One region of the Staphylococcus ursi genome, then DNA from elsewhere that is predicted to be linked to it. Evidence: a T-box and tRNA genes for the amino acid it is inferred to sense, from the RefSeq annotation. Region 1 holds a T-box; the other holds one or more tRNA genes.
The links. A T-box is a leader RNA that pairs with one kind of tRNA and senses whether it is charged. The one in region 1 lies ahead of GZH82_RS06635 (valine--tRNA ligase), so its partner is inferred to be a tRNA-Val.
Positions count from the first base shown of each region.

Region 2: it has a tRNA-Val gene. The T-box ahead of GZH82_RS06635 (valine--tRNA ligase) is inferred to sense a tRNA for this amino acid. The anticodon was not compared.

Region 1 covers NZ_CP048279.1:1,429,447-1,445,778, forward strand. The annotation lists gene GZH82_RS06610 (uroporphyrinogen-III synthase) at 1-559, shown strand, start outside; gene hemB (porphobilinogen synthase) at 559-1,536, shown strand; gene hemL (glutamate-1-semialdehyde 2,1-aminomutase) at 1,600-2,838, shown strand; gene GZH82_RS06625 (AbrB family transcriptional regulator) at 3,104-4,186, shown strand; gene GZH82_RS06630 (DNA-3-methyladenine glycosylase I) at 4,275-4,823, opposite strand; T-box leader at 4,882-5,104, shown strand; gene GZH82_RS06635 (valine--tRNA ligase) at 5,143-7,773, shown strand; gene GZH82_RS06640 (bifunctional folylpolyglutamate synthase/dihydrofolate synthase) at 7,785-9,053, shown strand; partial or broken gene GZH82_RS14270 (prepilin peptidase) at 9,286-9,441, shown strand; gene GZH82_RS14275 (prepilin peptidase) at 9,550-9,966, shown strand; gene radC (RadC family protein) at 9,963-10,646, shown strand; gene GZH82_RS13925 (hypothetical protein) at 10,998-11,147, opposite strand; gene GZH82_RS06655 (DUF4930 family protein) at 11,378-11,854, shown strand; gene GZH82_RS13930 (hypothetical protein) at 11,940-12,080, shown strand; gene mreC (rod shape-determining protein MreC) at 12,295-13,131, shown strand; gene mreD (rod shape-determining protein MreD) at 13,131-13,646, shown strand; ribosomal protein L21 leader region at 13,682-13,755, shown strand; gene rplU (50S ribosomal protein L21) at 13,767-14,075, shown strand; gene GZH82_RS06675 (ribosomal-processing cysteine protease Prp) at 14,078-14,398, shown strand; gene rpmA (50S ribosomal protein L27) at 14,409-14,693, shown strand; gene obgE (GTPase ObgE) at 14,822-16,111, shown strand; gene GZH82_RS06690 (ACT domain-containing protein) at 16,139-16,332, shown strand, end outside.
Region 2 covers NZ_CP048279.1:1,148,235-1,164,566, reverse strand. The annotation lists gene queG (tRNA epoxyqueuosine(34) reductase QueG) at 1-550, opposite strand, end outside; gene GZH82_RS05250 (amino acid ABC transporter ATP-binding protein) at 709-1,434, opposite strand; gene GZH82_RS05245 (ABC transporter substrate-binding protein/permease) at 1,427-2,887, opposite strand; gene GZH82_RS05240 (PTS sugar transporter subunit IIC) at 3,074-4,132, opposite strand; tRNA gene GZH82_RS05235 (tRNA-Leu) at 4,760-4,843, opposite strand; tRNA gene GZH82_RS05230 (tRNA-Gly) at 4,880-4,954, opposite strand; tRNA gene GZH82_RS05225 (tRNA-Cys) at 4,969-5,043, opposite strand; tRNA gene GZH82_RS05220 (tRNA-Gln) at 5,052-5,123, opposite strand; tRNA gene GZH82_RS05215 (tRNA-His) at 5,139-5,211, opposite strand; tRNA gene GZH82_RS05210 (tRNA-Trp) at 5,214-5,287, opposite strand; tRNA gene GZH82_RS05205 (tRNA-Tyr) at 5,295-5,378, opposite strand; tRNA gene GZH82_RS05200 (tRNA-Thr) at 5,385-5,460, opposite strand; tRNA gene GZH82_RS05195 (tRNA-Phe) at 5,468-5,540, opposite strand; tRNA gene GZH82_RS05190 (tRNA-Asp) at 5,551-5,627, opposite strand; tRNA gene GZH82_RS05185 (tRNA-Met) at 5,642-5,715, opposite strand; tRNA gene GZH82_RS05180 (tRNA-Ser) at 5,733-5,825, opposite strand; tRNA gene GZH82_RS05175 (tRNA-Ile) at 5,834-5,907, opposite strand; tRNA gene GZH82_RS05170 (tRNA-Met) at 5,933-6,006, opposite strand; tRNA gene GZH82_RS05165 (tRNA-Ala) at 6,044-6,119, opposite strand; tRNA gene GZH82_RS05160 (tRNA-Pro) at 6,142-6,215, opposite strand; tRNA gene GZH82_RS05155 (tRNA-Arg) at 6,229-6,302, opposite strand; tRNA gene GZH82_RS05150 (tRNA-Leu) at 6,307-6,395, opposite strand; tRNA gene GZH82_RS05145 (tRNA-Gly) at 6,402-6,476, opposite strand; tRNA gene GZH82_RS05140 (tRNA-Leu) at 6,480-6,561, opposite strand; tRNA gene GZH82_RS05135 (tRNA-Lys) at 6,566-6,638, opposite strand; tRNA gene GZH82_RS05130 (tRNA-Thr) at 6,643-6,718, opposite strand; tRNA gene GZH82_RS05125 (tRNA-Val) at 6,742-6,817, opposite strand; rRNA gene rrf (5S ribosomal RNA) at 6,830-6,944, opposite strand; rRNA gene GZH82_RS05115 (23S ribosomal RNA) at 7,023-9,944, opposite strand; tRNA gene GZH82_RS05110 (tRNA-Ala) at 10,235-10,310, opposite strand; tRNA gene GZH82_RS05105 (tRNA-Ile) at 10,333-10,409, opposite strand; rRNA gene GZH82_RS05100 (16S ribosomal RNA) at 10,514-12,064, opposite strand; gene perR (peroxide-responsive transcriptional repressor PerR) at 12,808-13,266, opposite strand; gene GZH82_RS05090 (phosphoglycerate dehydrogenase) at 13,347-14,297, opposite strand; gene bcp (thioredoxin-dependent thiol peroxidase) at 14,304-14,762, opposite strand; gene GZH82_RS05080 (glutamate-1-semialdehyde 2,1-aminomutase) at 14,845-16,131, shown strand; gene GZH82_RS05075 (FUSC family protein) at 16,225-16,332, shown strand, end outside.

The DNA of each region.
Region 1 (16,332 bases):
TCACTATGATTGGCTTGTTTTTACATCTAAAAATGCCGTTACTCATTTTCAACCTTATTTAAAGATGTTAGATTTTAATGGATTAGCGGTAATTGGCGCGAAAACGAAAGCATTTTGTGAATCACAAGGTTTGCAAGTTGATTTCTATCCAGCAGATTACTCACAAGAAGGCTTTCTCGATGCATTCCCAACTCGACAAGGGCAGCATATTTTGATTCCATCAAGTCAACGTGCGCGGCCATTACTGCATGAAACATTGCAAGCACGTGGTTTCGATGTTAAAAAAATTGATTTGTATACTTCACGTTTTTTAATAGAAAATGTGAAACGAGCCAAAGCGCGTATCGAACAAGGTCAAGTGGATGCATTGACGTTTGCGAGTGCTTCTGCTGTAAAAGCGTTTTTTGACAATGTTGCATCTTTAAATTTCGACACATATTATGCAATTGGTCAACAAACAGCGCATCAAATTCAATATTATGGCTATTCATGTTCTATTGCTGACGTTCAAACTTTAGAAGCAATGGTGACTAAAATTTTAGAAGAGAGGGTTCAATAATGCAATTCGATAGACATAGACGTTTACGTTCATCCAAAGTGATGCGCGATATGGTAAGAGAAACTCATGTAAGAAAGGAAGATTTGATTTATCCTATTTTTGTTGTAGAAAAAGACGATGTCAAAACAGAAATCAAATCATTACCAGGTGTATACCAAATCAGCTTAAACCTACTACATGAAGAATTGAAAGTAGCATATGATTTAGGTATTCGTGCAATCATGTTCTTTGGTATTCCGAATGAAAAAGATGCATGTGGTACAGGGGCATTTATTGAAGATGGTATCATTCAAAAAGCAACACGTTTAGCAAAGTCCATGTATGATGATTTATTAATTCTTGCTGATACATGTTTATGTGAATATACGGATCATGGTCATTGTGGCGTGATTGACCCACATACACATGATGTCGATAATGATAAAACATTACCTTTACTTGTTCAAACGGCTGTTTCTCAAGTGAAGGCGGGTGCAGACATTATCGCCCCTAGTAACATGATGGATGGATTTGTGGCAGCGATTCGCCAAGGTTTAGATGAAGCAGGGTACTATCATATTCCAATTATGAGTTACGGGATTAAATATGCGTCAAGTTTCTTCGGTCCATTCCGTGATGCAGCAGAATCTGCACCATCATTTGGTGATCGAAAAACGTATCAAATGGACCCAGCGAACCGTCTGGAAGCGTTACGTGAGTTAGAATCTGATCTTAACGAAGGGGCAGACATGATGATTGTCAAGCCGGCGTTAAGTTACCTTGATATTATCCGTGATGTACGTAACAATAGCAACGTACCGATTATTGCTTATAATGTGAGTGGTGAGTACAGCATGACAAAAGCAGCAGCATTAAATGGTTGGATTGATGAAGAAAAAGTTGTGATGGAGCAAATGATCTCTATGAAACGAGCAGGCGCAGATATGATCATCACTTACTTTGCGAAAGACATTTGTCAATATTTAGATCAACAATAATAGGAGGCGGCAATATTGCGTTATAACGAATCAATTAAAGCATTTGAAAAAGCAGAACAACTGATGCCAGGAGGTGTGAACAGCCCCGTACGTGCATTCAAATCAGTAGACACACCAGCGATTTTTATGGCGCGTGGTGAAGGAAGCCGAATTTATGACATTGACGGAAATGAATATATCGACTATGTGCTCAGTTGGGGGCCTCTTATTTTAGGTCATCGTGATCCTAAAGTGATTGAAGCGATTCATGACGTTGTCGAACGTGGCACAAGTTTTGGCGCATCAACATTAGAAGAAAACCGTTTAGCTGAATTAGTCATTGAACGTGTGCCTTCTATTGAAAAAGTGCGCATGGTGTCATCGGGGACAGAAGCGACATTAGATACATTGCGTTTAGCGCGTGGTTATACTGGCAAAAATAAAATCATTAAATTTGAAGGCAACTATCACGGTCATAGTGATTCGTTATTAATTAAAGCAGGTTCTGGTGTTGCAACGTTAGGCTTACCTGATTCACCTGGTGTTCCAGAAGGTACGGCCAAAAATACGATTACGGTGCCATATAACGATCTTGAAGCGGTGAAATACGCATTTGAAGAGTTTGGTGAGGATATCGCAGCTGTGATTGTAGAGCCAGTCTCAGGAAACATGGGCGTCGTACCACCAATCAACAACTTTTTACAAGGTTTACGTGATATAACGAAAGAAAATGATGCTTTACTTATTTTTGATGAAGTGATGACAGGTTTTCGCGTAGGTTACAATTGTGCACAAGGTTACTTTAACGTCATACCAGATTTAACGTGTCTAGGTAAAGTGATTGGCGGCGGTCTTCCAGTTGGTGCTTTCGGTGGCCGTAAAGAAATTATGGATCATATTGCACCAAGTGGTGATATTTATCAAGCGGGTACATTGTCAGGTAATCCTCTTGCAATGACTAGTGGTTATATGACATTAAGCCAATTAACACCAGAAAGCTATGATTACTTTAATGAACTTGGGGATATGTTAGAACAAGGATTAACTGAAATCTTTGACAAACATCAAGTACCATTAACAGTGAATCGAGCAGGTTCTATGATTGGATTCTTCTTAAATGAAGGGCCAGTAACAAACTTTAAAGAGGCGAACCAATCTGATTTAGAATTGTTTAGTCAGCTGTATCGTGAACTTGCTGAACAAGGTATCTTCTTACCACCATCACAATTTGAAGGTATGTTTTTATCGACAGCACATACAAAAAAAGACATTGAAAAAACATTGCATGCTTTTGATGTTGCGTTAGAGCGTCTCGGAAAATAATTGAATACAAATTTAGATGAGGTTGGGATTTACGTGGTCCCGACCTCTATTTTTTGTAATTCTGTAAATTTAAATCATATCATCAGCGCTACGTTTTTTGGATTCTGTTTATAATCATTTATCGCAAGTTTACCGTATAAGTTTTTCGAATTGCATGTTCAATAAAAAAGCGTATAATATATGATTGCTATGAGTGGAGTGAGGCCATACAACAACTGTGTAAGCCTTACTCCTCATTGTTGTAAAAAAATTAGGAGGCGAGGCCATGGCACAAAATAAAATGTTCAATAATTTACTTGTACTAGTCATTGCGATTTTGTTTGGTTGGATGTTGTCTGCATTGCATATCATGTTGCCATGGATGTTTGGGCCCATTTTGGCAAGTATTTTTGTCGTAAAAGTACTGAAACGAGATGTTCAATGGCCGTTCTGGTTGAGTGAACTGGGCTTAATTATGCTTGGGGTTCAAATTGGGACTTCATTTACAAGAAGCGTGACAAGTGATATTAAAGATGATTGGCTCGCGATTGTTTTAGTGAGTGTATTCATCTTACTGTTAGCACTTGTCGTCTCCATTGGTTTTAGAAAAATTGCACATGTCAATCGTGAAACGGCAATTTTAAGCGTAATCCCAGGGGCGTTAAGTCAGATGATTGTGATGGCAGAAGAAAATAAAAAAGCGGACATTCTTGTTGTTAGCCTGACACAAACGTCACGTGTCATTTTTGTCGTATTGCTAGTGCCATTGATATCATTTTTCTTTAAATCTGATCATTCGAATCGTGTCACTCAAACGAATGTGCAATATTTAACAGATGTATTAACCATTCAACATGTTATCATTATCGCACTCGGAATTGCAGTCGTTTATATGCTGATGAAGTGGATTCATTTCCCTACAAAAATGTTGATGGCACCTATCGTCGTGTTAATCATTTGGAATTTTGTAACGAACCTTACATTCACACTTGATGCACCGATTATTGCTGGTGCACAAATTATTTATATGATTCGTGTCGGCATTCAAATTGCGCATTTAACCGATCAATTAAAAGGGCGAATTGCAGTGGCTATTGCTTATCAAAATGTCATGCTCATTTTTGGGGCGTTAGCAATGGTTTATCTCGTACAATTCATTAACCATGCTTCTATAGATGAATTATTTCTCGGAGCCGCACCAGGTGGAATGAGTCAAATCGTCTTGGTCGCATTGGATATCGGTGCGGACGTAGCGATGATTTCAAGTTATCATATTTTCCGTATATTCTTTATTTTATTTTTAATTGCGCCATTAGTCAGTGTGTATTTGAAACATTTGGAGCGCATAAATAGTCATGATAAAAATTAAGGGCTTGGATCAAATGTCACCTCCAAGTCCTTTTTTATATTGTAAAATTGATTGATGGTGATACTGAAATAGATTTATCTAGCAATGTTTAACGATTCGGACATGATACTAAGTGACTGTTATAGAGCCCGGCAGCTTCCATAAATGAAAATGCGGTGACAGGACCTATAAATTTAAATCCATATTTTTTCAATGCTTTTGATAATGCTTTGGCTGTATCATTGACGGTGATGCGTTCTTCAACGGATTGATATTTAAAATCAACCGGTGTCCCTTCAACAAACGACCACAAAAACGAACTGAGACTGTCATAATCTTGTTCGATCTGAATATAACCTTTCGCTTGTGCGACGATGGCTTCTAATTTTGGACGATGATGAATGATGTTTGGAAATGTCATTAATGCATCAATATCTTCATCACCCATTTGTGCAATTTGATAGGGGTCAAAATTATGAAATGCTTGTTGATAGGCTTCTTTCTTTTTTAAAATCGTTAACCACGAAAGACCCGCATGTTGTGATTCTAGGGCTAACAACTCAAATAAAGCGAGTGAATCATACAGTGGTTTGCCCCAGAAGTGATCATGATAATCGAGATATAGTGGATCTTTTGTACCAAATGCACATGGGTTCATGTTTTCATTCCTCCTTGTATTGACTTCATTGTCGTTTCAGTATACTATAAGAATGAAATTAAAAATAGTGTAAGGGAAGAGTAAGTTATTCGCTTTTTATAGAGAGTGCATGGTGGCTGAAAATGCATAAAAGTCATAACTGAAGGTAGCCCGTTTTGAACTTTAATTGAACTTTGAGTAGGTTAAAGCGTGTCATGAGCGTTAATCATAAGAGAGCAATAGTGTAGAGATTCATCTACACTATTGAATTTAGGTGGTACCGCGGAACATCCGTCCTATTTTGGACAGGTGTTTTTTTATTTTAATGGAGGGATTTTTAATGGAAATGAAACCGAAGTATAATCCGCAAGAAGTTGAAGCGGGTCGATATCAAAAATGGCTAGACCAAGAACTTTTTAAACCGAATGATCATTCAGATAAACCTACATATACAATTGTTATTCCACCACCGAATGTGACAGGGAAGTTGCATTTAGGTCATGCGTGGGATACGACATTACAAGATATTTTAACGCGTATGAAGCGAATGCAAGGCTATGAAACACTTTATTTGCCAGGTATGGACCATGCAGGTATCGCGACTCAAGCGAAAGTAGAAGCAAAAATGAGAGAAGAAGGTATCTCTCGTCACGATATTGGACGTGAAAAGTTCCTTGAAAAAGCATGGGAATGGAAAGAAGAGTATGCGTCATTTATTCGTCAACAATGGGCAAAGTTAGGCCTAGGTTTAGACTATTCTAGAGAGCGCTTTACATTGGATTCAGGTTTAAGTCAAGCTGTCCGTAAAGTTTTTGTTGATATGTATAACAAAGGGTTGATTTACCGTGGAGAACGTATCATTAACTGGGATCCAGCTGCGAGAACAGCACTTTCTGATATTGAAGTTGTTCATGAAGACGTAAATGGTAAGTTTTATCATTTTAAATATCCATTTGCTGACGGTGAAGGCTACATGGAAATTGCAACGACACGTCCTGAAACGATGCTAGGCGATACGGCGATTGTCGTGAATCCAGATGATGAGCGTTATCAAGATGTCATCGGTAAGACAGTCATTTTACCTATCGTCGGTCGTGAATTACCTATTATTGCAGATGACTATGTCGATAAAGAATTCGGTAGTGGTGCAATGAAAGTGACACCTGCACATGACCCGAATGACTTTGAAATTGGGAACCGTCATGATTTAGAACGTATTGTTGTAATGGATGAAACCGGTCGCATGAATGCTGAAGCCGGCAAGTATGAAGGTATGGATCGTTTTGAATGCCGTAAACAGCTTGTTAAAGACTTGTTAGAAGAAGGTTTAGTGATTAAAATCGATGACCATGTGCATTCAGTAGGCCACTCTGAACGTTCGGGCGCTGTTGTTGAGCCTTATTTGTCAACACAATGGTTCGTTAAAATGGCACCACTTGCAGAACAAGCATTAAATAATCAAAAAACAGATGGCCGTATCGAATTTGTACCACCACGTTTCGAAAAGACATTTAATCGTTGGATGGAAGAAATTCGTGACTGGACAATTTCAAGGCAGCTGTGGTGGGGACATCAAATTCCAGCATGGTACCATAATGAAACTGGAGAAATTTATGTAGGCGAAGAAGCACCTGCAGATATTGAAAATTGGACGCAAGATGAAGATGTATTAGATACGTGGTTCTCTAGTGCGTTGTGGCCATTTTCAACACTCGGTTGGCCAGATGAAGACGCAGCAGACTATCAACGTTTCTATCCAACGAATGTGTTAGTAACTGGCTACGACATTATTTTCTTCTGGGTTGCACGTATGATTTTCCAAGGTTTAGAGTTCACAGCTCAAAAACCATTTAACGACGTATTATTACATGGTTTAGTACGTGCTGAAGATGGTCGTAAAATGAGTAAATCGTTAGGTAACGGTGTGGACCCAATGGACGTCATTGATCAATATGGTGCAGACAGTCTTCGTTATTTCTTAGCAACAGGTTCTTCACCAGGTCATGATTTACGTTATTCAACTGAAAAAGTAGAATCAGTTTGGAACTTTATCAATAAAATTTGGAATGCAGCTCGATTTAGTTTAATGAATATTGGTGAGACATTCCAGTTTGAAGACATCGATTTATCTCAAAATCTATCAGTGGCAGATCAATGGATTCTAACACGCCTCAACGAAACAATAGAAACAGTTACACAACTGAGTGACAAATACGAGTTTGGCGAAGTGGGTCGTGTATTGTATAATTTCATCTGGGATGAGTTTTGTGATTGGTATATTGAAATGAGTAAAATTCCGATGAACGGTGATGATGAAGTACAGAAAAACGTAACACGCTCAGTGCTGAGTTACACTTTAGACCGCATGATGCGATTATTACATCCATTTATGCCATTCGTAACAGAACATATTTGGCAAAACTTGCCACATGAAGGTGAATCCATTGTGACGAGTGCGTGGCCGACAGTTAATAAAGCATTCAACTTTGAAGAGAGTAAAGATGTAATGGAACAGCTAGTTGAAATCATTAAATCCGTACGTCAGTCTCGTTTAGAAGTGAACACACCATTATCTAAAGAAATTCCGATTAAGATCAAAGCGAAAAACGAAAGAATCCAACAATTGTTGTTGACAAATCAACATTATTTAGAGCGATTCTGTAATCCGAGTGAACTCGAGATTGCTACTCAAATCGAAATTCCTGATAAAGCCATGACTTCTGTTGTCTCAGCGGGTGAAGTGATTTTGCCAATTGAAGGATTAATTGATATGGATAAAGAATTAGAACGTTTGGAAAAAGACTTAGAGAAATGGCAAAAAGAATTAGATCGTGTCAATAAAAAACTAGCAAATGAAAACTTTGTTAATAAAGCACCTGAAAAAATTATTAATGAAGAGAAAGAGAAACAAGTGAAATACCAAGAAAAATATGATGGTGTCAAAGCTAGAATTGAACAATTAAAAGCGTAGGAGTCTTAGTTATGAATTATCTAGACAGTTTATATTGGATACATGAAAGAACTAAATTCGGTATTAAGCCTGGCGTAAAGCGCATGGAATGGATGCTCGATAAACTTGGTAATCCACAACAGAATACCCAATCCATTCATGTCGGTGGGACGAATGGTAAAGGATCTACGGTTGTTTATTTACGTGAAGCTTTACTAAAAAATGATTATCAAGTGGGTACTTTTACGTCTCCATATATCGAAACATTTAATGAACGAATCAGTTTAAATGGTTTGCCAATTACAAACGAAGATATAGTAGCGCTAGTGGCTCGTGTGAAACCTGTCAGTGAAATGATGGAGGAACAAACTGAGTTAGGAGTTGCGACCGAATTTGAGATTATTACAACAATGATGTATCTCTATTTCGGCGAGCTTCATCCAGTTGATTTTGTTATTGTTGAAGCCGGATTAGGTGTCAAAAATGATTCTACAAATGTGATTCAGCCGTTGATGAGTATTTTGACAAGCATCGGTTTAGATCATACTGACATTCTTGGTCAAACGTATCTAGACATTGCTAAAGATAAAGCGGCAATTATTAAACCGCGTACGCCAATTGTTTATGCTGTTAAAAATGAAGAAGCATTGAAGTATTTTAGAGATACCGCTGAACGTTTAGATGCGAAAGCTTTAGAATTCGATCGCGATATTTTAATCAAATCAGAAGACGATGAATTTACATATCGTTATAAAGATTACGAATTAGAAAACTTAGCATTACACATGGTAGGCGAACACCAAAAAGAAAATGCAGCACTTGCTATTACTGCGTTAATCGAGTTGTATGAGCAAGAAAAAATTCAATTAGACTTCAACAAAATGATCGAAGGAATTGAACATGCTTATTGGACAGGTCGTATTGAACGTGTCTCTAAAGAACCGCTCATCATTATTGACGGCGCACATAATAAAGAAAGTGTTGACGCATTGGTGGATACGATTGAAAAGTATTATGATTTAGAAAAAGTAGATGTGCTATTTGCAGCGATTGAAGGAAAACCGATTCATCATATGTTAGATGCTTTCCAAAGTATTGCACAGCATATTTATGTTACAGGATTTGACTTTCCGAAAGCACTTCCTAAACAAACATTATATGATGAAATTGAATTTGGAGAGAAATCAATGGTTGATGATTACGTCTCATTTATAAACAACTATGATGGCGATGCATTGCTCATCACAGGTAGTCTTTATTTTATAAGTGAAGTTAAATCCAAAGTTGACTTTAATTCATAAAAATTGAACCACTTTGTATGTATTCCGAGAAATCGAGATACATATAAGGTGGTTTTTTATAATATACGGTTTTTTCGACGTATAACCTGTTTTTTGGCGATTTGACCCTTCACATGGATGGGCATATAATAAATGCATTCAATGAAATGTTGCTGTTGTGAATTAAAGTTTCGACGGCGTTGAGGAGGTGTCTGGGATGATTGTCGCCCTATTTATTGTAGGTAGTATTTTAATGAGTTTTTTACTGCAATTTGCTGATCATCCTTCATTAAGCATACGATATTGCCTACAAAGATCGAAGTGTCAAGTATGTCAGCATGAGTTAAAACTGCTCGATTTAGTACCTATCCTAAGTTATTGTAGGTTAAAGGGAAGGTGTCGTTATTGTCGACAACGCATTCCTATATCTCTACTTGTAGGTGAAGTTTTAGGTGGTTGCATCATTATTTATCCGCTATTACTTCCTGTGTACATTCCGCTCGAGACGTTTTATATCATGGCTTTACTATTACTGACGATTGCAATTGTTGATGTACGCACACAGTTAATCCTTCACAGATTCCTTTGTTTAATCTGCATTTTGTTAGTTACACTACATTCATCTTTCTATTTAGATGTGCCACACCTGTTACTTTGGGTTACTATTTTCTTGATAGGATTCATTCAACAAAATTATATTGGCATGGGTGATATTAAATTGTTCCTTATCGTCATTTTCTTCTTCCCTATACCGTTTTTACTCTTCTTTTTAGAACTCATCTTTCCAATAGGTTGTTTATTATTACCGTTTTCATTCATGTTTAATTGGATTCAACAACGCCGAGTGCCACTTGCGCCTGCTATTTTTGCCGCATTTGTAGTCGTTTCTACGACATATCCACAGTTGATTTCTTTTTATGGAGGATTTTTATGACACGTATTCAAGACTTATCATCCAATGAAAAACCAAAAGAGCGTCTTATTCAATTTGGTAGTCAAGCATTATCGAACACAGAATTACTTGCGATAATTATCAATACGGGGAGTAAAGGGTGTTCTAGCATACAAGTTGCTTCACATATTTTAGCGCAATGTCAGTCATTAACAGCCCTTCGAAATATGTCTTTAGTTGAATTAGAAAAGTTTGTCGGAATAGGGCGTAATAAGGCGACAACGTTACTCGCTGTATTCGAATTGTCACGTCGCTTAGCTGAGGATAAAAAGCAATATCTATCTGAACCTATTCATTCTCCAAGCCAAATTGCAGAACGCTATTATGCAAAATTCAAGGATTATGATCAAGAACATTTTGTCTTACTCATCTTAAATACGAAAAATCAAATTGTTCATGAACAAACACTCTTTATAGGAACGTTGAACAGTGCCATCATACATCCTAGAGAAGTGTTTAAAACAGCTTTGAAGTGGTCGGCTAATGCTATTATCGTGATTCATAACCATCCTTCAGGGGACGCAACACCATCAGAAGCGGATATTGAAACGACGAAACGGCTGATTGCATGTGGAGAGGCGATGGGGATTGAGTTATTAGATCATATTGTGATTGGAGAAGAATCGTATGTTTCAATTATGAGTGAAACAAATGAAGCGTAAAAAATAGTAAAGGGGAAAGGAGCATATTTTAATTTTTCAGCTTTGCTATGATAAACAAATACGATGATGTTGATTTTTAAAATCAATTAATATATTATGGGGCATAAAAATTTTATTATTTTCTCCATAATCAAAAGTTTGTTCTCATTGCTTCACGATTTTTGATATTGAATGACTCAAATGGGCGAAACTCCTGAGAACTTCCCATAGAATGCGAGCCATATGACGTCAATTGTGAAATTTAAAATGGTAATCAATGAGAATCATTTGAATAAAATATATTCATTTAGATAACTAAAAATTTTCATGCCCCAAAGCCCTCTATGAAGCGTTATCTTCTCGTTATCAAATTTAGTTCACAAACCATAAGAACAATTGGTAACCAAGATAAACAACTAATATCATCAAGCCGAGTCTAATTAAAAAGCTAATAATTGAAACGCTGACTCTAAATAGGACAACGGCAAGTAAAATCATGATAATTAATGCGATAATGTTCATTCATGTCACTCCTCGTATAATAAGTTTTAATTTCTAATTTATGAATCACCACCTTGACTTACCACCACAAGTCTTTATTTATATTGTAGTATTTTTATGAAACCAACACATCATTCTAAAGTTATATTTATCATGCTTCGGATGGATGCCTTTAAATATCTTATTCATTATAATATAACGTATAATGATAGGAGTAGTGTTGATGAGAGATAATATTAAGGAGGGCATTCATGCGGATAATTAAAAGTCTTGTTAAATTATTTATGATGATTGTATTACTCATTGCCCTCGTTTTTGCTATATTGAAGTTTGTACCTAATTTTAAAAATGAACCATGGAATCCTGTTGGAGATAAAGAAGTGTACCAAGTGACTGATGATGAAGGGTATCTCGTGCCGTTAAATGGACGGCGCTATATTCAAAGTGAAAACGACATTTTTAGAAATATACCTAAAAGTCAGATGAGAAATGTATTTAACTGGATTGATAAATATGAATTTATGCAAGTCAATGAAATGACACGTATGGGATATAATCAAGAATTTTTAATTGCAGAACGAGATACACAGTTTATTTTGTATCGTTTTGGCGATGATAGTATGCGCGTCTATACAACAGAACACGATCTTTACTATGACCTTAATCAACTTGGCGCATCCATTCATATGAAGCCTATAAGTGAATATCAACAAGATGACGATGAATAATTGGTTGTTGAGGTGTACGGCTTGAGATAACGTTTTTGATAAGTTAGGCTATGGATGAGACAGATTATTGAGAGGTGATTTTGCGATGTCTGATAACCATCAAGCGCAACAAAGTAACGAGCAGTTAAAAGCTCAAAAATTATTTGCGAAATGGCGTAAAGATGAAACGTTGTATAAAGAAGATGAAGAAAAATCTCATGCACAACAGTCGGAAGAATCATCATAAGAGATAGATTGAAGCGGGATAGATGGCTTAACGTGGAATAGCTATTTCTATCTCGCTTTTTTGATTTCATCATCATCCGTGCCACATTGATACGAGGTTAATACGTTCCTACAGATATTTATGAATATTGTACAGCATGGGACTTTATTTACTTTCCAGAGTAATATAAAATAATAACAGTACATACATTGAAATATAATTTGAGGTGTTGAGGTTGTCCAATTTTTTTAAAAACAACAAACTTGTTGTGTTGTTTTGTGCATTAATACTATTTATCGCTTTAATTGGATTATCAATTCGTTCGCACTCACAATCAGTTGCTGAACAGTATGTCAGTGATACCACTTCTTTTGGACAGAGGGTTTTCTCTTATCCAATTCATTTTATTGCTGGTTCAATTACGGACATTTTTCATAAGACTGAAAAGCCGACGAATAAAGAAAAACAATTAGAAGCTGAAAATGAACGTCTTAAATCAGAAAATAAAAGTCTCAAAAAAGAATTAGATATGAGCGATATTTCTGAATATGAACCCATTACTGCAGCTGTCATAGCGCGACAACCTGATCAATGGTTAAATACGATTGTCATTGATAAAGGGAAAAAATCTGGCATCAAAGAAAACATGGCAGTAATGACAGCAGATGGTTTAGTCGGCCGTGTCGCAAAAGTGAATCAATTTTCATCTCAAATTCATTTAATCACAACTAAAGGGCGCACAAATCGCCTATCTGTTAACGTACAACATGATGGGCATGAGGTTTTTGGTTTAATTGATCATTTCGATGAGAAAACGAACCATCTCATTATTAGTGATATTGATAATAATGAAGATATTAAAGCCGGAGACAAAGTCGTGACGAGTGGCTTAGGCGATCAGTTACCTAAAGGGCTTTACATAGGAGAAGTGAAAAAAGTTCAAAATGATCAATACGGTTTGTCTAAACAAGTTGCGATTGAAACAGGTGCGAATATTAATCATTTTGATCACGTTTATATTGCAAAGAGAGATCCTAAAACGATTGTTAATGATGAGGGTGACGGCTCATAATGAAATCTATTTACTATATTCTCGTTGCGATACTCATGTTCTATTTGGATACCGTTTTAACTTTCTTATCACCGATTATGATAGGGGGGCATCGCTTCATTTTAGTGCCCCATCTCGTGTTTTTATTTTTAGTGTTGATTACGGTTTATAAAAAAACCAGTATCGCTTTAATTCTCGGTGTATTATTAGGCACAGTTCACGATTTGTTTTTTGGACAGATTTATGGTGTCTATCTATTTGGTTATATCGTATCAATGTTATTTGCTGATAAGTTTTTAAAAGTATTTTTTCGTGATCATGTGATGGTCTATGTGATGACGTTGATTGGTGTGGTTTTTCTAGAAGTTTTTGTCGTTATGCTTTATTTGATTGTCGGCTTAGTTGAGTTCAATCTCATTCAATTTATCGTATTTCGTATATTGCCGACATTATTACTCAATGCGATTTTACTTACATTCCTTTACTTCGCTGCAAACTATTTTTTAAATCCTACACGTTCTATTGACACGAAGTAAAACGAATGGTATGATGCAATAGTTGAGTAGTTCATAGCTACATACAACCGCTCAAACATAGGTTTTAAGTACACTTTGTCACCTATGTATGGCGTGACTTATAATTAGGAGGTGCAAAGTATGTTTGCTATTATTGAAACAGGTGGAAAACAAATCAAAGTAGAAGAAGGTCAAGAGATTTTCGTTGAGAAATTAGACGTAAACGAAGGTGACACTTTCACTTTTGATAAAGTTTTATTTGTTGGTGGAGACAACGTTAAAGTTGGCGCGCCTACAGTTGAGGGTGCTACAGTTACTGCAACTGTTAACAAACAAGGTCGTGGTAAGAAAATCACTGTTTTCACTTACCGTCGACGTAAAGACTCTAAACGTAAAAAAGGCCATCGTCAACCTTACACTAAATTAACAATCGACAAGATTAATGCATAATCATGATTAATGTTGATATTAAGTTAAACGACGAAGGTCAAATTACAGATATCATTATGGATGGTCACGCAGAATATGGTGAACACGGTCAAGATATTGTTTGTGCAGGTGCATCAGCAGTTGTTTTTGGTAGTGTGAATGCCATTATAGGCTTAACTTCTGAACGTCCAGATATTGATTATTCTGAAGATGGTGGGTATTTTCATGTGAGAGTTGTCGATACAAATAACGAACAGGCTCAGTTAATACTCCAATCATTACTTATTTCTTTACAAACAATTGAAGAAGAATATAATGAGTATATTAAATTAAATCTGAAGTGAGGTGTAACTCATGCTAAAATTAAACCTACAATTTTTCGCATCGAAAAAAGGGGTGAGTTCTACTAAGAACGGTCGTGATTCTGAATCTAAACGTTTAGGTGCTAAACGTGCTGACGGTCAATTCGTTACTGGTGGTTCTATCTTATTCCGTCAACGTGGAACTAAGATTTACCCAGGTGAAAATGTTGGTCGTGGTGGCGATGATACATTATTCGCTAAAATCGACGGCGTTGTTAAATTCGAACGTAAAGGTCGAGACAAAAAACAAGTTTCTGTTTATGCAGTTGCTGAATAATTTGTCAATCTTTGACACCAGAAGGTAACTTCTGGTGTTTATTTTTTATATTAAACGAACCTATCGTTATATCATATCACGTGATAGGTACGTATCATTAAAGAAATTAAAGTAAAAGAGGTGAAAACATGTTTGTCGATCAAGTAAAAATATCATTGAAAGCTGGTGATGGCGGTAATGGTATCACAGCATACCGTCGTGAAAAATATGTCCCATTTGGTGGGCCAGCTGGCGGTGATGGTGGACGTGGGGCTTCAGTCGTGTTTGAAGTGGATGAAGGCTTGCGTACATTAATGGATTTTAGATATCAACGTCATTTTAAAGCTAAAAAAGGTGACAATGGGCAAAGTAGTAACATGCATGGTAAAAATGCTGAGGATCTCGTTTTAAAAGTACCACCAGGAACGATTATTAAAGATGTTGAGACTGGTCAAACGCTAGCTGATCTCGTTGAACATGGTCAAAGTGCGGTTGTTGCTAAAGGTGGACGTGGTGGACGTGGAAATTCTCGTTTCGCGACACCTAAAAATCCTGCTCCTGATTTTAGTGAGAACGGTGAGCCAGGTGAAGAGATTGAAGTGACATTAGAGCTTAAATTGTTGGCAGATGTTGGATTGGTCGGTTTTCCAAGTGTGGGTAAATCTACATTATTATCAATCGTTTCTAAAGCGAGACCTAAAATTGGCGCGTATCATTTTACTACGATTCAACCGAACCTAGGTGTAGTGGAAACACGTGACCAACGTAGCTTCGTCATGGCTGATTTACCGGGGTTAATTGAAGGTGCCTCTGAAGGTATAGGATTGGGTCATCAATTTTTAAGACATGTGGAACGTACAAAAGTCATTGTTCATGTTATTGATATGAGTGGCATGGAAGGGCGTGACCCATATGAAGACTACCAAATTATCAATCATGAGCTTAAAGCATATGCGCAACGATTAGAAGATCGTCCACAAATCGTTGTTGCTAATAAAATGGATATGCCAGATGCTGAAGCACAACTCGAAATGTTTAAAGAGCAACTTAATGATGAGACGGCAACTATTGTACCGATTTCGTCTTATACGCGAGAAAATATTGATCAATTGCTCTATGAAATTGCAAATACACTTGAAGAAGTAAAAGATGTTGATTTCTCAGGGAAAGAAGAGGTCGGCGTCAACCGTGTCCTTTATAAACATACACCGTCTCAAGATAAGTTTACAATTACACGTGATGACGATGGCGCATATGTCGTAAGTGGTAATGCAATTGAACGTATGTTTAAAATGACTGACTTTAACAGTGAACCAGCGATTCGTCGTTTTGCGAGACAAATGCGCTCAATGGGGATTGATGATGCATTGAGAGAACGTGGCGCTGAAAACGGAGATATTGTACGTATTCTAGGTGGAGAATTTGAATTTGTCGAATAATATTGAGAGTGGAGGTTGCGATGGTAGATGAAACATCAATTTTATATTATTCGTGAAGATGTGTTGCCCTATGTTGTGAAACGTGTGTTACAAGTGAAATCCTCTTTAAAAGCAGATCAATCACTCACGATTCAAGAAGCTGTAGATATGCATGATTGTTCACGTAGTGCGTTTTACAAATATAGAGATACTATATTTCCGTTAGCAGATGTTCAGCAACA
Region 2 (16,332 bases), 280 kb from region 1:
TAGGATCATCAGGTGGAAATGGAATACTCACTAACATTTCTCCTAAATACGACCACGTACCTAAATCAGGATTAATGACAAAGCCGTTGCGTCCTACAAAGCCAAGCCCCGCACGTTCTGCAACGGCACGGTCAGACAGCACACCAGTATCCACCATTGACATGAGCTCTACATCTGGTACTTTACTTTGAATAAAAGCTGCCAAATCATCTAAACGTCGCCGCATAATCGAATGATAATCTTGCCCCCATGAAGCGCGTGCAAACATGCCTCGACGATCACCACGAACACTTTTAGGCGCACCTTTTAATTTATTCGGATATCCAACAGCAATCGCAATAATTGAACGTGCAGTCGGTAAAGATAATTTCGGCGCTGTGCGTAAAGCGATAACAGACGGCTCAAAACCTGACGCATATCCTTTTGCATGATAATCGACAAGCTTTTGTTTCAATTCATCAAAAGGATCTGCTGTGGTAAAACCAATACTATTGATGCCTATTGTATGTGCATATGCGATTATCTCTTCTTTCAATGCCCGTACATTCATCATGTCACCTCTTTAAAATCACCATGTTATTTTAACATATCTGACTGTCATTGCGTGGAATTATTCCATTGAAGCTCGGAAACTCATAAACATCATTTGATACTTCAACTAAAAAAGAGCCGGAATCAATTACATTCCTAGCTCTTTGTCGTTTAAATTTAGTTTAACACACGCTTCAAGAAGTTTTGTGTACGTTGATGTTGTGGATTTTCAAAAATTTCATGCGGTGGCCCATCTTCTACGACAACACCATCTGCCATAAATACTACGCGGTCACTCACATTTTTCGCAAAATCCATTTCATGCGTCACCACAACCATTGTCATCCCTTCTTTAGCGAGTGATTTCATTACTGCTAATACCTCTCCTACCACTTCAGGATCTAATGCTGATGTAGGTTCGTCAAATAACAACACGTCAGGATCCATCGCTAACGCACGAGCAATCGCAACCCTTTGCTTTTGTCCACCCGACAATTGATTCGGATAGGCTTCTGCTTTATCTTCCAAACCTACTTTCGATAATAAATCTAGTGCACGCGTTTTTAATTGTTGTGCATCCCCTTTTTTCAATAATTGCGGCGCTAGCATAATGTTATCAATGACCTTTTTATGTGGAAATAAATTGAAATTTTGAAATACCATGCCCATTTTTTGACGTAATTCATCCACTTTAGTGCCCTTATCTGTCAAATCACGTCCTTCGAAAATGACTTGCCCTGATGTAGGAACTTCTAATAAATTCATACATCGTAATAATGTACTTTTCCCGCTTCCAGAAGGACCAATGATAGCGACCACTTCACCTTGTGCAATTTCTAAATCAATACCTGTTAACACTTCATTTTGACCAAACGATTTATTTAACTTTGAAATTTTAATCACTGATACTCATTCTCCCTTCTAAAAAGCTCATTAAACGTGAAAGCGTGAATGTTAAAATAAAGTACAGCACAGCGGCAATTAATAATGGTGTGAATGGATCAAATGACGCCCCTTGTACAACTTGTGCATTGAACATAATTTCACTGACACCAATCACAGAGACGATAGAAGACTCTTTAATCACTGTCACAAACTCATTTCCTAATGCAGGTAAAATCTTTTTAATCGCTTGAGGCATAATGACTGACTTCATCGTTTGACTGTAGCTTAAACCTAAACTACGTGCCGCCTCCATTTGACCTTTATCTACGGCATTAATCCCTGCACGAATAATTTCTGCAATGTAGGCCGAACAGTTAATCACCAATGCGATGGCTCCACAAATAAATGCTGAAATATCTAAACCTAACACTGCTGTTGTACCAAAAAATACTAAAAAGACTTGTACAAGTAACGGTGTGCCACGTAAAAATTCGATATACGCTGATGCAAACCATTTTAACGGTCGAATTGTACTAATTTTCATCAACGCAAACATTGAACCAAATACTGCCCCTAATATCACACCGATAAGCGAAATGACAATCGTACTTTTAATACCTGTTAAGAAAAATGCGCCATATTTTGTTAAAAAGCTACCATCATCTTGCATCGCATCAGCAGCGATTTTTTCATATTTCGCTATCAAATTGTGATCATTGACGTCTGCAATGGATTGATTTACACGTTTTAATAACTTGGGTGAATCTTTCGGAACAGCAATGGCAGTTGGTTTTTCAGAATCTGCAAATGAAGCATCTGAGAACGTTAATTCTTCATTTTGTGCTAAATAAGCTTTACCTACTGCACTATCCATGACAATCGCATCTACTTTGTTGCTTTTAAGAGATAAAATCACTTCAGGCAAACGTGTTAACGATTGGATATCCGCACCTTCAATTTCCTTTTGCGCTAATTCTTCTTGTGTCGTTTGTTTTTGCGCCCCAATACGATGATGCGCTAAATCTTTCAACGTTTTAAATTTATCTTTATCCTTTTTTCGAACAACAACTTTTTGATCTACCGTCATATAGTTATCGGAAAAGTCCACTTCTTTTTTACGTTCAGCTGTCGGTGTCATCCCAGAAATAATCATGTCGATTTTTCCAGTTTTTAACGCACCGAGCAAACTATCAAATTGCATATTGACGATTTTTAATTTAACCCCATTATCTTTCGCAATTTTTTTGGCTAATTCAATATCGATACCTGCATATTCTCGTTCACCATTCACTGTTCTTTCAAATTCCATCGGCGCATAGTCTGCAGATAGCCCCACTCTCAATTCTCCACGATCTTTAATGACATCCCACTGATCCTCACTTGCAGCTTGGGCATCATACTTCGCGGGAATTCCCGAAATACAAAATACGACTATTAACATGATTGTCATCATTTTCCCCAAATACTTCATTACATTGCCTCCTTCCTATATTATCGATTATTATACATTTATATGTAAGTTTATGCAATAATATTTTGAAAATTTTTCGGTAGCCTTGTAAATATCAAAAAAACATCAAACAACTTTGTATCGTTGCTTGATGTTTTATTCATTTTGCTATTATTAATTTCAAATACATGTATGACGATTCAACATTTATTCTTTTAGTACTTCAAAATGATAAATGTCATCTCGATAACCTGGTAACACTTTTTTACTCAATTGATGCACAAACCACCCCACTGTAAAAGGAATTACGAAATAAGCAATCAATAATAAGAAAATATTCATGATTGGATCCCCTTCTAAACGGTTGAACGCATTAATCGGTCCAACGAGTCCTGAATAGCCAAAACCTGCTGACATCGGTGTGCCTTGTATCCCCACAAAGTATGCAATCAGACCCGCTACGAAACCATTAACAATTAACGGGATGATAATAATAGGATGTTTGAAATAAACAGGAATCATCATTTTAGCCGCACCAAACAATAACACGATATTCACACCCAGTTTATTGACCTTCATCGATCCCATTAAAAACGTAACACAAGCCGCTACAACACCCATATTACCAGCACCACTTCCCAAACCTGTTAAAGATATTGCCGTTGCTATTGCTACAAGTGAAATCGGTGTCACCATCAATAATGCGTATGTAATCGCAATTAAAAGACTCATAATTAATGGATTAAGTTCTGTAAACGTATGAATTAAATGCCCTAATGATTGTGTCACTTTACTCACATAAGGTAATGTCATGAGACCAATCATTCCAGAAGTCACAGGAATTAACGCGGGTAACACGATAATCTCTAATGATCCTAATTTGCCTGACAATAGAATAAACATGAGACACGCTATCATAACAATCAGCATGACGTTAATTATGTCACCAATACCATGTAATACAAACGCACCATTCTTAAACTGTAACGCACCTGATCCAATCATCGCAGAAGTTCCTACAAATGTTACCCCTGGCCCAGAAAATTTGAAGGCATGTGCAGCGAGTGCCCCAATAATAAATGCCATAAATGATTGGATGACCAAAACAACCTGATAAATCATTTCAAGAATTGGTTGACCGTCTTTAAAAAACTTCAACAATTCACCTAGAAAGGCATTAGGAAGTAACGCAATTACAACACCAGCCCCTACCGCATTTAAAATAACGCTAAAAAATTGCTTGCTGTTAATTTGATTTGTCGCCATCTACGCAACCCTCCGCTTATAAGAATAGGTTAATCATAATATAAGTGAACTTATGGCACAACATTATTCTGAAAATTTCTTAAAATATTCGTCAATACTTTAAAGGGTTATGATTGATGGTTTATTTTTATTGAGATTTTTAAGATAAAATGAAATGGGTTTAATGTTAGTAGCAGTAAATTTAAAACCAAGAATTACTACTGGTTCTTTACTAGACATAGAATTAAGAAGTTTTAAAGCAGGATTCGATGTGATTGCTATGTATAATGGAAACTACGGTTAAATAAACATTGTTTTTTTGGACACATGGACATGCGAAATCGCTAACGTGTCCAAGATGTGTATTGTTGTTTATCTAAAAAAGTTCATGTAGGTAACTTGCTCGGACCTTGTACGTCTATCTTTTCACTACATATTTAAGAAAGATCAAGAAAAAGGAAATAAATTGACTTCATTCATTACATAATCATAATAGTTCTCGCCTTTACTGCCACAAGGGAAAGAGTGAATGATTAGCACGTGCCATTGGAGAATCAAGCCTGTGCCATTTGGGTGCCGCCTCATAAAAAGAAACCCCGTAATAACAGGGTTTCTGATGTGCTATGATGTGTAAATAACGGTTATGAATACCGGTGGTCGGGGTCGAACCGACACGTCTGTGAAGACACGGGATTTTGAGTCCCGCGCGTCTGCCAATTCCGCCACACCGGCATAATACAAAAAAAACCAATATGTTATTGGAAAAAATGGAGCGGAAGATAGGACTTACACCTATACCTCTTTCCGGGAAGGAAAGTGTTCTAAAAATTGAACTACTCCCGCATGTTTCATATCAATGGAGGCGGCAACCGGATTTGAACCGGTGAATAGAGGTTTTGCAGACCTCGGCCTTACCACTTGGCTATGCCGCCAAAAGTAACTGGGCTAGCTGGATTCGAACCAGCGAGTGACGGAGTCAAAGTCCGTTGCCTTACCGCTTGGCTATAGCCCATTAATTTTAAATAAAGGCGGTTGATGGGAATCGAACCCACGAATGTCGGAACCACAATCCGATGCGTTAACCACTTCGCCACAACCGCCATGGCAGGGGCAGTAGGAATCGAACCCACATCAAAGGTTTTGGAGACCTCTATTCTACCGTTGAACTATGCCCCTATTGATATGGTGGAGGGGGGCAGATTCGAACTGCCGAACCCGAAGGAGCGGATTTACAGTCCGCCGCGTTTAGCCACTTCGCTACCCCTCCAAGACATGGTGCCGGCCAGAGGACTTGAACCCCCAACCTACTGATTACAAGTCAGTTGCTCTACCAATTGAGCTAGGCCGGCAAAAAAGTGGTTCAGGACGGAATCGAACCGCCGACACAAGGATTTTCAGTCCTTTGCTCTACCGACTGAGCTACTGAACCATTTTAATAATGGCGGTCCCGACGGGAATCGAACCCGCGATCTCCTGCGTGACAGGCAGGCGTGTTAAACCGCTCCACTACGGGACCACTTATAAATAATATTGCGGGAGGCGGATTTGAACCACCGACCTTCGGGTTATGAGCCCGACGAGCTACCGAACTGCTCCATCCCGCGGTAATAGAAAATAATAATGGCGGAGGAAGAGGGATTCGAACCCCCGCGAGCCGTTAAGCCCCTGTCGGTTTTCAAGACCGATCCCTTCAGCCAGACTTGGGTATTCCTCCGAATTATATGGACCTTGCAGGACTCGAACCTGCGACCGAACGGTTATGAGCCGTTAGCTCTAACCAACTGAGCTAAAGGTCCTAATAATGTTTTCAACTAAAATTAGTGGCGGCGGAGGGGATCGAACCCCCGACCTCACGGGTATGAACCGTACGCTCTAGCCAGCTGAGCTACGCCGCCTTATGTAGTTGTAAATTGTATTAGTATTAAATTTAAATGGTGGAGACTAGCGGGATCGAACCGCTGACCTCCTGCGTGCAAAGCAGGCGCTCTCCCAGCTGAGCTAAGCCCCCATATAAATAATTTTAAAAGATATCGGGAAGACAGGATTTGAACCTGCGACCCCTTGGTCCCAAACCAAGTGCTCTACCAAGCTGAGCTACTTCCCGTAAGGTAATGTAGCGCGCCCGATAGGAGTCGAACCCATAACCTTTTGATCCGTAGTCAAACGCTCTATCCAGTTGAGCTACGGGCGCATATTGGTGCCGAGGACCGGAATCGAACCGGTACGGTGATCTCTCACCGCAGGATTTTAAGTCCTGTGCGTCTGCCAGTTCCGCCACCCCGGCAAATAATGGAGCAGAAGACGGGATTCGAACCCGCGACCCCAACCTTGGCAAGGTTGTATTCTACCGCTGAACTACTTCTGCATATGCGGGTGAAGGGAGTCGAACCCCCACGCCGTAAGGCGCTAGATCCTAAGTCTAGTGCGTCTGCCAATTCCGCCACACCCGCAAAGTGAGCCATAGAGGATTCGAACCTCTGACCCTCTGATTAAAAGTCAGATGCTCTACCAACTGAGCTAATGGCTCATCATGGTGCCGGCCAGAGGACTTGAACCCCCAACCTACTGATTACAAGTCAGTTGCTCTACCAATTGAGCTAGGCCGGCTACTCATATTCATTTTTTTAAAATGGTGGAGAATGACGGGATCGAACCGCCGACCCTCTGCTTGTAAGGCAGATGCTCTCCCAGCTGAGCTAATTCTCCGATTATGTATTAACCTGGCACCGTCCTACTCTCGCGGAACGTAAGTCCGACTACCATCGGCGCTAAAGAGCTTAACTTCTGTGTTCGGCATGGGAACAGGTGTGACCTCTTTGCCATTGGCACCAGATTAAGTTGTAGAATGTTATACATTCAAAACTAGATAGTAAGTATATTTATCACAAGCATTACCTTATGAACCATTATTTTGATTAAGTCTTCGATCGATTAGTATTCGTCAGCTCCACGTATCGCTACGCTTCCACCTCGAACCTATTAACCTCATCATCTTTGAGGGATCTTATAACCGAAGTTGGGAAATCTCATCTCGAGGGGGGCTTCATGCTTAGATGCTTTCAGCACTTATCCCGTCCATACATAGCTACCCAGCTATGCCGTTGGCACGACAACTGGTACACCAGAGGTATGTCCATCCCGGTCCTCTCGTACTAAGGACAGCTCCTCTCAAATTTCCTACGCCCACGACGGATAGGGACCGAACTGTCTCACGACGTTCTGAACCCAGCTCGCGTACCGCTTTAATGGGCGAACAGCCCAACCCTTGGGACCGACTACAGCCCCAGGATGCGATGAGCCGACATCGAGGTGCCAAACCTCCCCGTCGATGTGAACTCTTGGGGGAGATAAGCCTGTTATCCCCGGGGTAGCTTTTATCCGTTGAGCGATGGCCCTTCCATGCGGAACCACCGGATCACTAAGTCCGTCTTTCGACCCTGCTCGACTTGTAGGTCTCGCAGTCAAGCTCCCTTATGCCTTTACACTCTATGAATGATTTCCAACCATTCTGAGGGAACCTTTGAGCGCCTCCGTTACTCTTTAGGAGGCGACCGCCCCAGTCAAACTGCCCGCCTGACACTGTCTCCCAGCACGATAAGTGCTGCGGGTTAGAAATCCAATACAATTAGGGTAGTATCCCACCAATGCCTCCACGTAAGCTAGCGCTCACGCTTCTAAGGCTCCTACCTATCCTGTACAAACTGTACCGAATTTCAATATCAGGCTACAGTAAAGCTCCACGGGGTCTTTCCGTCCTGTCGCGGGTAACCGGCATCTTCACCGGTACTATGATTTCACCGAGTCTCTCGTTGAGACAGTGCCCAAATCGTTACGCCTTTCGTGCGGGTCGGAACTTACCCGACAAGGAATTTCGCTACCTTAGGACCGTTATAGTTACGGCCGCCGTTTACTGGGGCTTCGATTCGTAGCTTCGCTTGCGCTAACCACTCCTCTTAACCTTCCAGCACCGGGCAGGCGTCAGCCCCTATACGTCACCTTACGGTTTAGCAGAGACCTGTGTTTTTGATAAACAGTCGCTTGGGCCTATTCACTGCGGCTCTTCGAAGCGTGAACCTCAAAGAGCACCCCTTCTCCCGAAGTTACGGGGTCATTTTGCCGAGTTCCTTAACGAGAGTTCGCTCGCTCACCTTAGAATTCTCATCTTGACTACCTGTGTCGGTTTGCGGTACGGGCACCATTATTCTAGCTAGAGGCTTTTCTCGGCAGTGTGAAATCAACGACTCGAGGAACAAGTTCCTCTCCCCATCACAGCTCAATCTTAAGAGTGCCGGATTTGCCTAACACTCAATCTCACTGCTTGGACGTGCACTCCAACAGCACGCTTCGCCTATCCTACTGCGTCCCCCCATCGCTTAAAACGAATCATGGTGGTACAGGAATATCAACCTGTTATCCATCGCCTACGCCTGTCGGCCTCAGCTTAGGACCCGACTAACCCAGAGCGGACGAGCCTTCCTCTGGAAACCTTAGTCAATCGGTGGACGGGATTCTCACCCGTCTTTCGCTACTCACACCGGCATTCTCACTTCTAAGCGCTCCACATGTCCTTGCGATCATGCTTCAACGCCCTTAGAACGCTCTCCTACCATTGTCCAAAGGACAATCCACAGCTTCGGTAATATGTTTAGCCCCGGTACATTTTCGGCGCAGTGTCACTCGACTAGTGAGCTATTACGCACTCTTTAAATGATGGCTGCTTCTAAGCCAACATCCTAGTTGTCTGGGCAACGCCACATCCTTTTCCACTTAACATATATTTTGGGACCTTAGCTGGTGGTCTGGGCTGTTTCCCTTTCGAATATGGACCTTATCACCCACATTCTGACTCCCAAGTTAAATTATTTGGCATTCGGAGTTTGTCTGAATTCGGTAACCCGAGAGGGGCCCCTCGTCCAAACAGTGCTCTACCTCCAATAATCATCACTTGAGGCTAGCCCTAAAGCTATTTCGGAGAGAACCAGCTATCTCCAAGTTCGATTGGAATTTCTCCGCTACCCTCAGTTCATCCGCTCACTTTTCAACGTAAGTCGGTTCGGTCCTCCATTCAGTGTTACCTGAACTTCAACCTGACCAAGGGTAGATCACCTGGTTTCGGGTCTACGACCAAATACTCATTCGCCCTATTCAGACTCGCTTTCGCTACGGCTCCACATTTTCTGCTTAACCTTGCATCAGATCGTAACTCGCCGGTTCATTCTACAAAAGGCACGCCATCACCCATTAACGGGCTCTGACTACTTGTAAGCACACGGTTTCAAGTTCTCTTTCACTCCCCTTCCGGGGTACTTTTCACCTTTCCCTCACGGTACTGGTTCACTATCGGTCACTAGAGAGTATTTAGCCTTAGGAGATGGTCCTCCCAGATTCCGACGGAATTTCACGTGCTCCGTCGTACTCAGGATCCACTCAAGAGAGAATTCATTTTCGACTACAGGATTATTACCTTCTATGATTAACCTTTCCAGGTTATTCGTCTAACAAATTCTTTTGTAACTCCGTACAGAGTGTCCTACAACCCCAATAAGCAAGCTTATTGGTTTGGGCTCTTCCCGTTTCGCTCGCCGCTACTCAGGGAATCGATTTTTCTTTCTCTTCCTCCGGGTACTAAGATGTTTCAGTTCTCCGGGTCTGCCTTCTTGCATGCTATGTATTCACATGCAGATAACACGACATAACTCGTGCTGGGTTTCCCCATTCGGAAATCTCTGGATCAAAGCTTACTTACAGCTCCCCAAAGCATATCGTCGTTAGTAACGTCCTTCATCGGCTTCTAGTGCCAAGGCATCCACCGTGCGCCCTTAATAACTTAATCTAAACGTTATGATAAACGCTCGCATTCTTCCTTATTTCTTTCTTTGCTTGTTCATTTACGAAAAGTAAACTTCACTGCGCTCATCAAGAAATGCGTTGACTGACAAGCGTTTTCATCAACGTTTGTGCAATCAAAATACGATGCTTACCATCACCAGTTATTAATTATGTGAGTCGTCAAATGACGACTAGCGATAATTTTTGTTTCAAGCTTTTAAACGCTTGTCACTCGGTTTTGCTTGGTAAAATCTATACTTACTTATCTAGTTTTCAATGTACAAATGATATAAATGGTGGAGACTAGCGGGATCGAACCGCTGACCTCCTGCGTGCAAAGCAGGCGCTCTCCCAGCTGAGCTAAGCCCCCAAAATATTATTTAACTTTTAAATGGTGGGCCTAAGTGGACTCGAACCACCGACCTCACGCTTATCAGGCGTGCGCTCTAACCAGCTGAGCTATAGGCCCATTTGAATTTTGAATTCTCAATGAACGAGCATTCAAAACTGAATACAATATGTCACGTTAATCCGCTTATCACCTAATGGTGATATTCCGTATATTATCCTTAGAAAGGAGGTGATCCAGCCGCACCTTCCGATACGGCTACCTTGTTACGACTTCACCCCAATCATTTGTCCCACCTTCGACGGCTAGCTCCAAATGGTTACTCCACCGGCTTCGGGTGTTACAAACTCTCGTGGTGTGACGGGCGGTGTGTACAAGACCCGAGAACGTATTCACCGTAGCATGCTGATCTACGATTACTAGCGATTCCAGCTTCATGTAGTCGAGTTGCAGACTACAATCCGAACTGAGAACAACTTTATGGGATTTGCTTGACCTCGCGGTTTTGCTGCCCTTTGTATTGTCCATTGTAGCACGTGTGTAGCCCAAATCATAAGGGGCATGATGATTTGACGTCATCCCCACCTTCCTCCGGTTTGTCACCGGCAGTCAACTTAGAGTGCCCAACTGAATGATGGCAACTAAGCTCAAGGGTTGCGCTCGTTGCGGGACTTAACCCAACATCTCACGACACGAGCTGACGACAACCATGCACCACCTGTCACTTTGTCCTCCGAAGAGGAAAACTCTATCTCTAGAGCGGTCAAAGGATGTCAAGATTTGGTAAGGTTCTTCGCGTTGCTTCGAATTAAACCACATGCTCCACCGCTTGTGCGGGTCCCCGTCAATTCCTTTGAGTTTCAGTCTTGCGACCGTACTCCCCAGGCGGAGTGCTTAATGCGTTAGCTGCAGCACTAAGGGGCGGAAACCCCCTAACACTTAGCACTCATCGTTTACGGCGTGGACTACCAGGGTATCTAATCCTGTTTGATCCCCACGCTTTCGCACATCAGCGTCAGTTACAGACCAGAAAGCCGCCTTCGCCACTGGTGTTCCTCCATATCTCTGCGCATTTCACCGCTACACATGGAATTCCACTTTCCTCTTCTGCACTCAAGTTTTCCAGTTTCCAATGACCCTCCACGGTTGAGCCGTGGGCTTTCACATCAGACTTAAAAAACCGCCTACGCGCGCTTTACGCCCAATAATTCCGGATAACGCTTGCCACCTACGTATTACCGCGGCTGCTGGCACGTAGTTAGCCGTGGCTTTCTGGTTAGGTACCGTCAAGATGTGCACAGTTACTTACACATTTGTTCTTCCCTAACAACAGAGCTTTACGATCCGAAGACCTTCATCACTCACGCGGCGTTGCTCCGTCAGGCTTTCGCCCATTGCGGAAGATTCCCTACTGCTGCCTCCCGTAGGAGTCTGGACCGTGTCTCAGTTCCAGTGTGGCCGATCACCCTCTCAGGTCGGCTACGTATCGTCGCCTTGGTAGGCCGTTACCCCACCAACTAGCTAATACGGCGCGGGTCCATCTATAAGTGACAGCAAGACCGTCTTTCACTGTAGAACCATGCGGTTCAACATGTTATCCGGCATTAGCCCCGGTTTCCCGGAGTTATTCCAGTCTTATAGGTAGGTTACCCACGTGTTACTCACCCGTCCGCCGCTAACATCAAAGGAGCAAGCTCCTCATCTGTTCGCTCGACTTGCATGTATTAGGCACGCCGCCAGCGTTCATCCTGAGCCAGGATCAAACTCTCCATAAAAGAAGTAAGCTTGATATAGCTCGTTGATTGTTTAAGTCAATCACTCTTGAAAGTACTTTTGAAGTACTCAAATTATCGGAATTAACGTTGACATATTGTCATTCAGTTTTCAATGTTCGCTTTTTGCTGTTACAAGAATTCATTATACTTCAAACAAAATTCTGTGTCAAGATTTAATTTAAAGTTTTTTTAATTCTTTGTTAATAAGTTGTTGTCTTATTCAACATTTATTATCTTATAATGTTGTGAAGAAAGTTTCAAGCGTTAATTTTACACTTTTAATCATTCATTTACATGCGTTCAACATGGAAGAATTATTTTTAACAATCTCCTTGAAACGACTTCCTTATCTTACCAAGTAGAACCACCATCGTCAACACAAAAATAGCCGTTATTTTTAATCAAATTTACTATGTTTTTGAAAACTAACACGTATAGAGTTATTTTTACATCAAAACATTTTAAACAGTGATTGTATTATCTTTTGAATCAATTTAAACAATTATATCTCCACCCAATTCTATAGCGGCTGACTCACATATCCTATATTTTTCTTCAACCATAATCATAAACATTTTCACTATGTTGTCAGCCATTGTAAGATTTATCATCTAAATCAACAATCGCTTTTCAAGACAATCAATTCATCATTAGCCGAAAATAATTACCAAAACTTAAAAACAAAAAAGACTTATTCATTAAAACGTATCATTCATACGCTTTCTGAATAAGCCTTCAATCACTTATAATTCTTTTTCAGCCTCTTTACACGATTGACAAACACCATATATCTCCATTCTGTGATGCGTGACGTCAAATTCTGTTACATGTTGCGCGAGTTGTTCAACTTCATGGAGCAATGGATAGTGGAAGTCAACAATCTTACCACATTTCTCACAGATGACATGATAATGATTCTGTGTGTCGAAATCAAAACGACTTGAAGCATCACCATATGTTAACTCTTTAACAATGCCTGTCTTTTTAAATACTTTAAGGTTATTGTAAATTGTTGCAACACTTATATTTGGGAAGTCAGGTGATAATGATTGATAAATTTCGTCAGCAGTCGGATGTGATTCCGCTTTGATGAGGAAATTTAATATTGCTTGACGTTGCGGTGTAATACGCACGCCTGCTTCACGTAAAGACGCTATTGACTCTTTTAATTGATGATCATGAGATTCCAATCCAGCAGTCATTAGGTTCACCCGTCTTTCTTATTAAGAATAATTCTTACTTAATAATATATATGGTTTACCTTTTTATTGTCAATATTTATCTAATATCCTCTATCAATATTAACATTATTCTCAATCAAATCGCCGTTATTGAGAAAAGATTTTAAATTGTTAGAAAAAATATCAGTAGCTAATTTTTTGTTATCTACGTGACTGCCTGAAATATGTGGTGTTAAAAATACATTATCCAACTGGTAGAGTTCTGAATTAGATTCAAGCGGCTCCTTTTCAAATACATCTAAATATGCTTTACGAATCATTTTATTTTTTAAGGCATCGACAATGACCGCTTCTTTTGCAATCGTACCTCGACCTAAATTGACAAATAATGTACGTTGATTCATCGCTTTAAAATCTTCTGCTGTTAATAAATAACGTGTGTCTACAGTTTCCGGTAACAAATTCACAACGATATCCGCTTTTTCATAGACATGTTGACGTTCTGAAATGGCATATGTCTCGTCAAAATGGTCTGCCGCATGACCTGTTGTATTTAATCCTATCGTTTTCATTCCTAATGTTTGCGCTACTTGAGCTGCGCGTTGTGGAATCTTTCCGGTACCTAAAAATAAGATGTGCTGATCTTTAACGGATGGTGTAACACGCTTATGGTTATAAATGCGCGCTTGCTGTTCTTCATAAATTGCTTTCAGTTCTTTGTAATCATCTAATATGTACGCAAACAGAAATTCCGTAAGTTGTTGTGCATGTACACCACCTGCATTGGTCAATTGAATCTCTCTTTTCTTGAGTATTTCAAATGGTAAAGGATTGACCCCTGTCGCATACCAAGCAATCCATTTTAATTGTGGTGCATTTTCGATAAAAGCCTCATCAACTTCTGGATGATATGAAATCAGCACATCCATTTGTTGTTGTACTTCTTCAGGCAGTTGAGAGGGATGCTTATAAAATTTGAAGTCAACATTAGGAAATGCTTCTTGTAACTTTACTTCTTGATCATCTAAACGCATTAAGCTTACGACTAACATGGACGATCACCCTTCCAAGATTTCTTTTAACTGTGCCATTTGTTCTTTGACTTTTACTTTTTCGATGACATCAATAATATTACCTTCTTCATCTATGACAAAAGTTGTCCGTACGATGCCCATTGATTCTTTACCAAAAGATTTCTTCAGTTGATAGACACCGACCGCTTCTGAAAGTTGAAAATCTTCATCGACCAATAAATCAAAATTTAGTTGGTGTTTCTCGATGAAATTTTGATGTTTGCGTTTTGAATCGCCACTCACACCATAAACTTGCACATTTAAATCATTGAAGTATGCAATATTATCTCTAAAGTCACATGCTTCTGTAGTACATGTGGGTGTGTTATCTCGTGGGTAAAAATAGAGAATTACTTTTTGTCCTTTTAATGAAGCTTTTGAAATTTGTTCGCTATTTTGATTTTCTAATTGGAAGTCTGGAAATGTGTCACCTTTTTTTAACATAACAACCCTTCTTTCTAATATCTTCTCATTTTATGATACGATAATAGAGAAAAATATTAAATTAAAAGAGGTTGGTTGATTTATGAATTTTAATCGAAGCGAAGAATTACAAGAACAATCCAATGAATATATTTTAGGGGGTGTCAATTCACCGTCTCGTTCATATAAAGCTGTCGGTGGTGGCGCGCCTGTTGTGATGAAGTCTGGTAAAGGGGCTTATTTATACGACGTTGATGGCAATGAATATATCGACTACTTACAAGCATATGGTCCTATTATTACTGGACATGCCCATCCACATATTACTGAAGCAATCCAAGAACAAGCTGCCCTTGGTGTGTTATTCGGTACACCAACAGAATTAGAAATAGCGTTTGCACGTAAATTGAGAGCTGCCATTCCTTCATTAGAAAAAATGCGCTTTGTAAACTCAGGGACAGAAGCAGTGATGACTACGATTCGTGTTGCACGTGCTTATACAAATAGAGATAAAATCATCAAATTTGCTGGCTGTTATCACGGTCACTCTGATTTAGTACTTGTTGCTGCAGGAAGTGGTCCGTCTCAACTTGGTTCTCCTGATTCAGCAGGTGTACCGAAAAGTGTGGCTCAAGAAGTCATTACGGTGCCATTTAATGATATTGAATCTTTTAAAGAAGCAATGAAACATTGGGGCAATCAAGTAGCTGGCGTGTTAGTTGAACCAATTGTTGGTAACTTTGGTATGGTCGAACCTCAACCTGGATTTTTAGAAGAAGTAAACCGTGTGACGCATGAATATGGCGGCTTAGTCATTTACGATGAGGTCATTACTGCATTCCGTTTTCACTACGGTGCCGCACAAGATTTACTAGGTGTTTATCCTGATTTAACAGCTTTCGGTAAAATTGTCGGTGGTGGCCTTCCAATCGGTGGTTACGGCGGTCGTCAAGATATTATGGAACAAGTAGCACCACTCGGCCCCGCCTATCAAGCAGGGACAATGGCAGGTAATCCATTATCAATGAAAGCTGGTATTGCCTTGTTAGAAGTGTTAGAACAACCTGGTGTATATGAAAAATTAAATCAACTCGGTGAAAAATTAGAAGCCGGATTACAAGCTGCCATTGATAAATATCAAGTCAAAGCAACTATCAATCGTGTATACGGTGCGTTAACAGTATACTTTACAGATGGAAAAGTTACACACTATGAACAAGCCGATGCTTCTGATGGTGAACAATTTGCGAAATTTTTCAAACTGATGTTACACCAAGGTATTAACCTAGCACCATCGAAATATGAAGCGTGGTTCTTAACGACAGAGCATACTGAAGCAGATATCGACAAAACGATTGCTGCTGCGGATTATGCATTTAGCCAATTGTAAACTTCGCTATTGAAATTTGCAATGTAACAGTGTATAACATGATTAAACCTATTCACTATTCAGGATTTAATTTAACCAAAGGAGCGCGATGATTTGAAACTGGGAGCTAGAATTTTAAAAACAGGTATCGCCATTATACTTGCGGTTTCGATTGCCTCACTGTTACCTCATAGCGCTGGGATGGTGACTGTCGCAGGAATT